DNA from 2 places in the Lentibacillus salinarum genome. Region 2 is predicted to be linked to the other one. Evidence: a T-box and tRNA genes for the amino acid it is inferred to sense, from the RefSeq annotation. Region 2 holds a T-box; the other holds one or more tRNA genes.
What was found. The T-box of region 2 lies ahead of ACFQ4A_RS14630 (valine--tRNA ligase). A T-box ahead of a tRNA ligase gene usually reads a tRNA of that ligase, here a tRNA-Val.
Positions count from the first base shown of each region.

Region 1: it has a tRNA-Val gene. The T-box ahead of ACFQ4A_RS14630 (valine--tRNA ligase) is inferred to sense a tRNA for this amino acid. The anticodon was not compared.

Region 1 covers NZ_JBHTNH010000004.1:11,568-15,988, reverse strand. Annotated here, with positions in the region: gene ACFQ4A_RS04510 (hydroxymethylglutaryl-CoA reductase, degradative) at 1-688, opposite strand, end outside; tRNA gene ACFQ4A_RS04505 (tRNA-Lys) at 876-948, opposite strand; tRNA gene ACFQ4A_RS04500 (tRNA-Gln) at 1,190-1,261, opposite strand; tRNA gene ACFQ4A_RS04495 (tRNA-Tyr) at 1,275-1,359, opposite strand; tRNA gene ACFQ4A_RS04490 (tRNA-Thr) at 1,408-1,483, opposite strand; tRNA gene ACFQ4A_RS04485 (tRNA-Val) at 1,855-1,930, opposite strand; tRNA gene ACFQ4A_RS04480 (tRNA-Glu) at 1,933-2,007, opposite strand; gene ACFQ4A_RS04475 (YwaF family protein) at 2,191-2,919, shown strand; gene ACFQ4A_RS04470 (hypothetical protein) at 2,916-3,083, opposite strand; gene ACFQ4A_RS04465 (Uma2 family endonuclease) at 3,127-3,330, opposite strand; gene ACFQ4A_RS04460 (Uma2 family endonuclease) at 3,512-3,676, opposite strand; gene ACFQ4A_RS04455 (Rpn family recombination-promoting nuclease/putative transposase) at 3,874-4,421, opposite strand, start outside.
Region 2 covers NZ_JBHTNH010000029.1:8,823-13,243, forward strand. Annotated here, with positions in the region: gene spoVID (stage VI sporulation protein D) at 1-478, shown strand, start outside; gene ACFQ4A_RS14620 (phosphotransferase) at 614-1,627, shown strand; gene ACFQ4A_RS14625 (hypothetical protein) at 1,624-1,812, opposite strand; T-box leader at 1,931-2,157, shown strand; gene ACFQ4A_RS14630 (valine--tRNA ligase) at 2,214-4,421, shown strand, end outside.

The sequences.
Region 1 (4,421 bases), on a different contig from region 2:
CACACCGTGCCCGCGCAAGACAGCGTTCCGGATAATTGGAAAGAATGCGCAAATAAACCTTTCCGTCAGTCAAATCTTCAATAACAGGCGCCAATGATTCAGCCATCGTGTTAATCATGTTGGCACCCATCGCATCACGTGTATCAACGTAAAGGTGGACGATCAGCATCTGACCATATTTGGAATCCGCCTCTTCATTTAGTATTCGAACATCCAGATCCTCTGCTCCGCCACCCCTGTTCAGTAGACTGGGGTAAGCATTATCAGCTGCTTCAAGCAACCTATCTTTTTTCCGTAAAACGGCTTCTTTGGCAGCATGGAAATCCGGGCAACCGACAACCTGAATTTGTCCGGTCATCACCCGGCCGGTTGCTTCGGTCGTAAACCCACCAGCATCTCTGACAATTTTCGCAATATGGCTGGCCGAAGCCACGACGGATGGTTCTTCTATAGCCATTGGTATAACGTAGTCTTTCCCGTTTATGAGGAAATTCAATCCCAACCCCAACGGCAGCGGGAAAGTCCCAATCACATTTTCAATCATATTATCAGCTGTGTCGATGGCTAACGGCTGTTTGGAAAATAAATAAGCCGTATCGTCTTCGGTAAACAGATCCATCGAGGTCAGCAATTGGCGGCGCTCTTCAACTGTCATGTTATAAAAGCCGGGAATTCTGGAAGTTTCCATGCCGTCTCATCCTTTTATACGCATTATGAATATGTGAAAGACATACTAATTGATTATCAATTTTACTGTTTCTATTATGTAAAAAAACAGGAAAAAATGCAAATAAACAAGGCTGTTAACACCATAACAACCTTGTTTATCTCTCGTTTCGTCTGTTATGTAATTATGCTAACGTATTATGTTCTGATGAGCCATGGAGGATTCGAACCTCCGACCCTCTGATTAAAAGTCAGATGCTCTGCCAACTGAGCTAATGGCTCGTGGATTTTATAAAAAGTATATCATTTACTTTAGTGATTCACTCTTATAAGTGCTTTGGGGTGCTCGTCGTGTTGCATGTTAATTCGGTGAAGTTGCACTCCTCGCAGGTCTGCACATAGTCGCATATTCGATGATGTCGGCGTCGTGCTCGTCGTGTTGCATGCTGTTTCGGTGAAGCAGGCACTCCTCGCAAGCGACGACACATAAAACCACCTTTTTGAAAATAGACATAAAAAAAGACTGGGCTAGCTGGATTCGAACCAGCGAATCACGGGATCAAAACCCGATGCCTTACCGCTTGGCTATAGCCCAATAATCAGGAATATGGTGGAGGGGGAGAGATTCGAACTCCCGAACCCTGAGGGAGCGGATTTACAGTCCGCCGCGTTTAGCCACTTCGCTACCCCTCCGTACTTATTGTTACTAACAACGTATTATTTTATACATGAAAAATTTAATGGTGCCGGCCAGAGGAATTGAACCCCCAACCTACTGATTACAAGTCAGTTGCTCTGCCAATTGAGCTAGACCGGCATATTTTAGAAACTTCTCTTAATTCCTTGTGTGCTATCATCTTGTGTGCTCGTCGTGTTGCAAGTGAATTCGATGAAGTTGCACTCCTCGCAGGCCTGCACATGGTAGCCTACTCGGTGATGTTAGCGGCTTGCTCTGCCAATTGAGCTAGACCGGCATTTGATAATATAGTGGTCTTAATCTTATGTGTGTTATCATTTTGTGTGCTCGTCGTGTTGCAAGTTGATTCGGTGATGTTGCACTCCTCGCAGGCCTGCACTTGGTAGCTTACTCGGTGATGTTGGCGGCTTGCTCTGCCAATTGGGCTAGACCGGCGTCTCCTGGTCAATATTCTTGCGCGATTTCATTTTATCTATACCGGGCATAGTAAATGGTGGAGGATGCAGGGTTCGAACCTGCGACCCCTTGCTTGTAAGGCAAGTGCTCTCCCGGCTGAGCTAATCCTCCGCTGGTGACCCGTACGGGATTCGAACCCGTGTTACCGCCGTGAAAGGGCGGTGTCTTAACCACTTGACCAACGGGCCATAATGCGCGTGTGCCATGCTTTGAAGTATGTATAGCCAAAACCGACAGATTTTATTATATACAGGTTGTCCTTCTTTGTAAAGAGGGTAAAGGAAAATTTTTATTTTCAAATTCAGCTTTTCCCTTTATAATTTAATTTACCAAAAAGTAACCTTCAAATCCGTGTGCAGGAGAGGATCATGATGGGGACTATTTTCCTGGAAGCAAACGGTGAACCTTTCAACGCGTTCGGCGCGAGTCATATTATCGCCTTATTGATTTATTTTGCCGGGGTCGCGGTTTTTTTGTCGCTGGCCAAAAAAATCCTGAACAATCCTGCCGCCTACAACATGATTCGCTGGAGCTTGTTCACCATCCTAATTTTATCCGAGGTCAGTTATCAGACATACACCGCTTTAAATGGGATTTGGAGTTTACGTGAGCATCTATTTCTTCACCTCTGTGGCATAGCTGGCATCACCGTCGCCATCGCTCTTATTAATCATAACAAGCGATTAATCCAAATCACATTTTTTATCGGACTCATCCCATCGTTTTTGGCTTTGGTTACGCCCGAATTACCGTTTGATTTTCCACATTATCGTTATTTGAAATTTTTTATCCACCACATGACGATTTCATGGACTAGTATATTTTTAGTCGTTTCCAGTCACGTCACGATTACATTCAAGTCATTCCTGAAAACATATGGCTATTTGCTGATCTATGCTGTCCTCATCGGGTTTTTGGTCAATCCGCTGTTGGGTTCTAATTATTTATACTTGTCGCATACACCAACCGCCAGCACACCGCTTGATTTGCTAGGGACCGGCACCTGGTATTATGTGAGACTAATTTTATTGGCCTTTGCCGTTTTCTTTGTGCAATATGTGATATACAGGCTGGTCACACGTCAAAAATTTGATCGCTAAGTATACATAAAAGCGACAACCCAGACAATCACGACAACCGGCAATGATGTATAGAGTGACCGCCACACACTCATATCATGTCTTTTAATTAAATACACCGCCACGAAAATTTCCATAATCGTGACAATAATGGCGAGCAGGATTAAAAGTGGGAATGTATTCAAGATGATTCCTTCCTCTCGTTATAGACTGTTTTTATTAGCGAACTCAGGCATTCGGCAGATCGGGTATATCCGAAAATATATCATTCATTGAAAAGGAGATGCACTGCATACGAGGTGATGTTTCGGTTTCATCTTCCCGGTAAATTTCCTTCAAGTCATAGTGATCCACATCTAATGTATACTGTTCAAGTGCTTCCTGTACCGAGTCAACCAGCCAATATTCAGCTATGCCGTATTTAGCATACATTTTCATTTTTTCCTTGCGATCGCGCTTAATAGATGATGGCGAAATACCTCGATTGCTAAATCAGGGCTGCCTTCAATCCCTTTATCTGTTACAATCTTAAGTCTTATTTTATGAACCATAACAAGATCAGGCAGCCTTACTTCATGCTCAGACAGTATAACATCTATCGGAGCAGTAAAGGTTATATATTATCGTTTTGGCAACTTTGAATCAGCAGCTTAGATAAATACTGACTCAACAATTGATGTAATGGATGCGGAGATGGTGACATAGTCTGCAATACACCGTTAGCCAGCTCGTAACGCTGACCATCATCTGGAAGATCAGCATAATGATCATAAGTCATTGGTAGCTCGTTCACTCGATTGGGATGTTTTTTTTCGTGTCATGTCGATATCGCACTTCTTTTAAGGCAATTTTGAATGATACAGCAAGTTAATGATGGTTAGTTTTCATTGCTGCGCAAAAGGTTGTTGTTTAAAAAAGTTTCCACTAAGTCCGGCAACTTAATGGAAACCCGTTTGAACAATCCAATCATAAAGCCTATTCTTGCATCACACGCTGAATTTCAATAACTGTATCCTTTGGAAGGCCAGTCGTTTCTATAACGACTTCAATTTCCATACCTTTTGCCAAAAGGCGGCGGGCAATTGCCTCTTTGGCATTTTTCTCTCCTGACTGTATACCTTCTTGTTTGCCTTGCCTTCTGCCTTCCTTTTCGGCCTTTTGTGCTTGTTTTCCCGCCTCTTGCGCTTGTTTTTCTGCCTCTTGTACTTGCTTTTCCGCCTCTTGTACGCGTTGTTTCGCTTCTTGTACACGTTGTTTCGCTTCTTGTACACGTTGTTTCGCTTCTTGTATTTGAAGTTCCCTTTCGCGTTCGGCAGCTTCCTCATCTCTTATCCGTTTTAAACGCGATTCATAAGCCAGATATTGTTCCTCCGTCATACTTAATTCTTCCCAGCCTTCGAACGCGCTGCGTAATGACTCATCCTTCATGGCTATCACCTCCAGTTCCCGGTAAATGTCTTCATACACTTCATCGTTCCTGTGATCCACCATCCCAAGTAACATTAGCCACCTAGCCAGCACAT
Region 2 (4,421 bases):
CCAGGAAGGGCTGCAGACGGCTGATCAGCAGCCGGAAGTGGAATCACCTTCTTCGGAAAAAGAACGATGGAAACATAAAAAATCTCAGACACTAGCTGAATTTTTCGGAACCGATCAGAAAGAGAGTCCGGAACAGGCGAAGAACCCACCGGAAGCGGAATCACCTGAGAGTTCAGCGGCGTCACCAGCAGTGGTTGAGTATACAGAGTCAGGTTATGACAATGACAGTTATGAAGGTTATGAAAGTTCGGCGTCCCCAGAGGATGTTCGTTACTTGGCAGACATGTTTAAGGGTGATGGCGACGACGAAACATATACAAAAATGCGCCTGTGTATCGTTCAGGGAAACGATACGGTCGAGTCCATTGCTGAAAGGTATGACATATCCGCACTCCAACTATTAAAACAAAATCGCCTTGCTGAAGACAATTTGGAAGAAGGTCAACTATTATATATTCCATATAAGAAACAGTCATGATCAATGAGGACCCCTTGCTTTGCCGGTAAGGGGTATCTACTTCCTTTAACAATGGGTTAAATCAGGTAGTCTATTATCTGATTCTGGAAAGGTGATGTCGGGGTTCCTTTCAAGAGAAGGTGGTGAAAACGCAGTGTGGTAACCATAAAGAACATATTAAAAGCGTATGGCGTCCATCCGTATCGTATTGAGCAAGTATCACAACGTCTCTATAAAGTGAGTGACGGCCATCATGTCTATGCCCTGAAACATAGCAGATTGACGGAAAATACGGTGGCAGCATGGGAACATGTCTATCATCAGGCATATGCTTTGCAGTTATCAACGATTCTGCCGGTGTACTTAACCCGCCAATCCCACTTATATGTGACAGCAGAAGATTCCTATTATTATCTGACACCATGGATTCCTGACCATCAGCCAAGTTACGAGCAGGTTATCCGCGATGCCTGTGAAGCCATTGGGGAGGTTCATGCCCGGACAAGACGGGTTATTTCAATTGATACAGCCTCCATTATAAGTCATTTTTCAGATTACCAGCGGAAAAACGCCGAATCGTACCATGCCTTATTAAAGTACGTGGACCGGTTTGAACGAAATCGCTATATGTCCCCGTTTGAACTACAGGTTTGTACACATTTCCATGTACTGGTGAAGGTGTTTGCAGAATTGGATCATCATATCGGCCGTTTTATTGATGAGCTAGAAAGCGAGCACGAGTGGTATGGTAGTTTATGTCACGGACATTTAGCGTTATCACATTTCCGCCATCATCGGCAAACATATTTGCTTAATTGGGAACAGGCCGCCTATGACCACCCTGTTGTGGATCTGTCCAGGCTGCTTCACAGTCTGACAAGGCATTATGATCAGCAACCCACACAATTAAGCGATTTATTTTCGGCCTATAACCGGTATAATCCCTTGAAAACAAGTGAAAGACATCTGTTGACGATTTATTTACTGGATCCTTCTCATTACATAGCGCTGATTGATCAATATATTACGAATCATAACCAGCAAACTATGATCAAATGGACCCAATTGCTGGAAGCTGCTTTTCGGCGAATCAAACTCGGCCTTGAGTGGGCCGAACTTGCGGAATTTACTGACGACAGCTCTAAATCGGCTGATGAATCCGAAACCTAAATCCATTCCAAATAAAAAGCAATAAACAACCCGACGAGCGCCCCAAGCAAAAAGACATCCAGAGACGACGGAAAAAGAAGTGTGCGGATTAATTGAAACATTAATATTGGAAGTGTCACTTTTTCAATGACAATGATACAGTTTCTTGCCCATGGTGGCAGTCGGTAGCGATAGTAACGGGCCATATTGCATTCACCTCTTCCTGTATACTGTCATATTCTATGTATATGACAGGCTGTTTTGTGTCATCCTTATGCCAATAGTTGATTTTGTTATTAAAAAACGGTAAAATAAAATCAATATGTATAAGCGATGATTGGGAAGAGTACAGATTGATGACCACGAAGAGAGGGAATGATGGTGGGAATTTCCCGGGTAGTATTATTCTGGAAGGTCGCCCATGATGCTGCTTCTTTGAATTCAGTAGAGGGAGCCGGCTGCTGTCCGTTATCATGTTATGAGAGTGCATGGGTATGGTTTGCCCATGAATAAAGGTGGTACCACGGAATTAGATCCTTTTCGTCCTTTTTTTGGATGGAAGGATTTTTTTAATGGCTCGAAAAAATGCAAAAGGGAGGAATTTTTGATGGGTGCAGAAAATCAAACATCCATGTCATCCAAGTATAATCCGCGTGACATTGAAAAAGACCGTTACCGGTTTTGGGTGGACGGCAAATTTTTTGAGGCGACCGGGGATGGGGCGGGAGAGCCGTTTACCATTGTCATTCCGCCGCCGAACGTGACAGGTCGCCTGCATTTGGGTCATGCGTGGGACACGACAATGCAGGATACGATTTCACGGATGAAGCGGATGCAGGGCTATGATGTGCTATGGCTGCCTGGCATGGACCATGCGGGCATTGCGACTCAGGCAAAAGTGGAAGCCAAACTGAAAGAACAAGGCGAGAACCGGCACGATCTCGGGAGGGAGAAGTTTTTGGACGTTTCCTGGGACTGGAAAGAGGAATATGCTAATTTTATCCGGTCACAATGGGAAAAATTAGGTCTTGGGCTGGATTACTCACGGGAACGGTTCACGCTGGATGACGGATTGTCTGATGCTGTGAGAGAAGTTTTTGTCAGCCTGTATGAAAAAGAACTGATCTACCGTGGCGAATACATTATCAACTGGGATCCGGATACAAAGACGGCTCTTTCTGATATCGAAGTCGAATACGCGGAAGTTCAGGGCAAATTCTACCATATGCGTTATCCGATTAAAGACAGTGATGAAACGATTGAAATCGCTACAACTCGTCCGGAAACGATGCTTGGGGATACAGCGGTTGCGGTACATCCCGATGATGAACGTTATCAGCATTTGATCGGCAAAACGGTTGTCCTGCCAATTGTCGGACGTGAGATGGAAATCGTTGCGGATTCATATGTCGACATGGAAATGGGATCCGGCGCTGTGAAAATAACGCCTGCCCATGATCCGAATGACTTTGAGATTGGTAACCGTCATGATCTTCAGCGCGTCCTGGTCATGCATGAGGATGGATCAATGAATGAAAACGCTGGCCGATATCAGGGGATGGATCGGTTTGAATGCCGGAAACAAATTGTAAAAGATCTACAGGAACAAGGTGTTCTGTTTGACATTGAAGACCATGTGCATCAGGTTGGCCATTCTGAACGGAGTGGCGCGGTTGTTGAGCCGTATTTGTCGACGCAATGGTTTGTGAACATGCAACCACTTGCAGATGCTGCGATTGATCTCCAAAATGATGATGGTAAGGTCCATTTTGTACCGGAGCGGTTTGAGCAGACGTATCTGCATTGGATGGAAAATATCCGTGACTGGTGCATCTCCCGTCAGCTGTGGTGGGGTCATAGGATTCCGGCCTGGTACCATAAAGAGACAGGTGAACTGTATGTCGGCAAAGAAGCACCGGCCGATATTGAAAACTGGGAGCAGGATGAGGATGTGCTCGATACATGGTTTTCTTCTGCACTATGGCCGTTCTCGACAATGGGCTGGCCTGATACAGAAGCAGAAGACTTCAAACGTTATTTCCCGACGGATGTGCTTGTTACCGGATACGATATCATCTTTTTCTGGGTAGCCCGGATGATTTTCCAATCCAGACAGTTCACGGGTAAGCGTCCGTTTAAAGACGTGCTGATCCACGGCCTGATTCGCGATGCAGAAGGGCGGAAGATGAGCAAGTCGCTCGGCAACGGGGTTGACCCAATGGATGTGATTGACAAGTACGGTGCCGATTCATTAAGATATTTCTTATTAACGGGTTCGACACCGGGACAGGATTTGCGCTTCCATTGGGAAAAGGTTGAAGCCACATGGAATTTTGCCAACAAAGTGTGGAATGCTTCCCGTTTTTCTTTAATGAATATGGAAAACTTCAGCTATGCTGATATTGATTTGAACAGGGAAAAGTCACTGGCAGATAAGTGGATTTTGACCCGATTAAATGAAACAATCGAACAGGTTACCAAAAACACGAACAAATATGAATTTGGTGAAGCAGGTCGCCATTTATACAACTTCATCTGGGATGAACTGTGTGACTGGTATATTGAAATGGCCAAACTGCCGCTGTATGGCGATGACGTGGAACAGAAACAGACAACACGTTCAGTTCTCGCTCATGTCCTTGATCAGACGATGCGTATGCTGCATCCCTATATGCCATTTATTACCGAAGAAATCTGGCAACAGCTCCCACACAAGGGGGAATCAATCACGATTGCCAAATGGCCGGAAGCCAACCCTGCATTTCATGATGAAACAGCAGCCAATGAAATGAAGCGGCTCGTTTCCATAATCAAG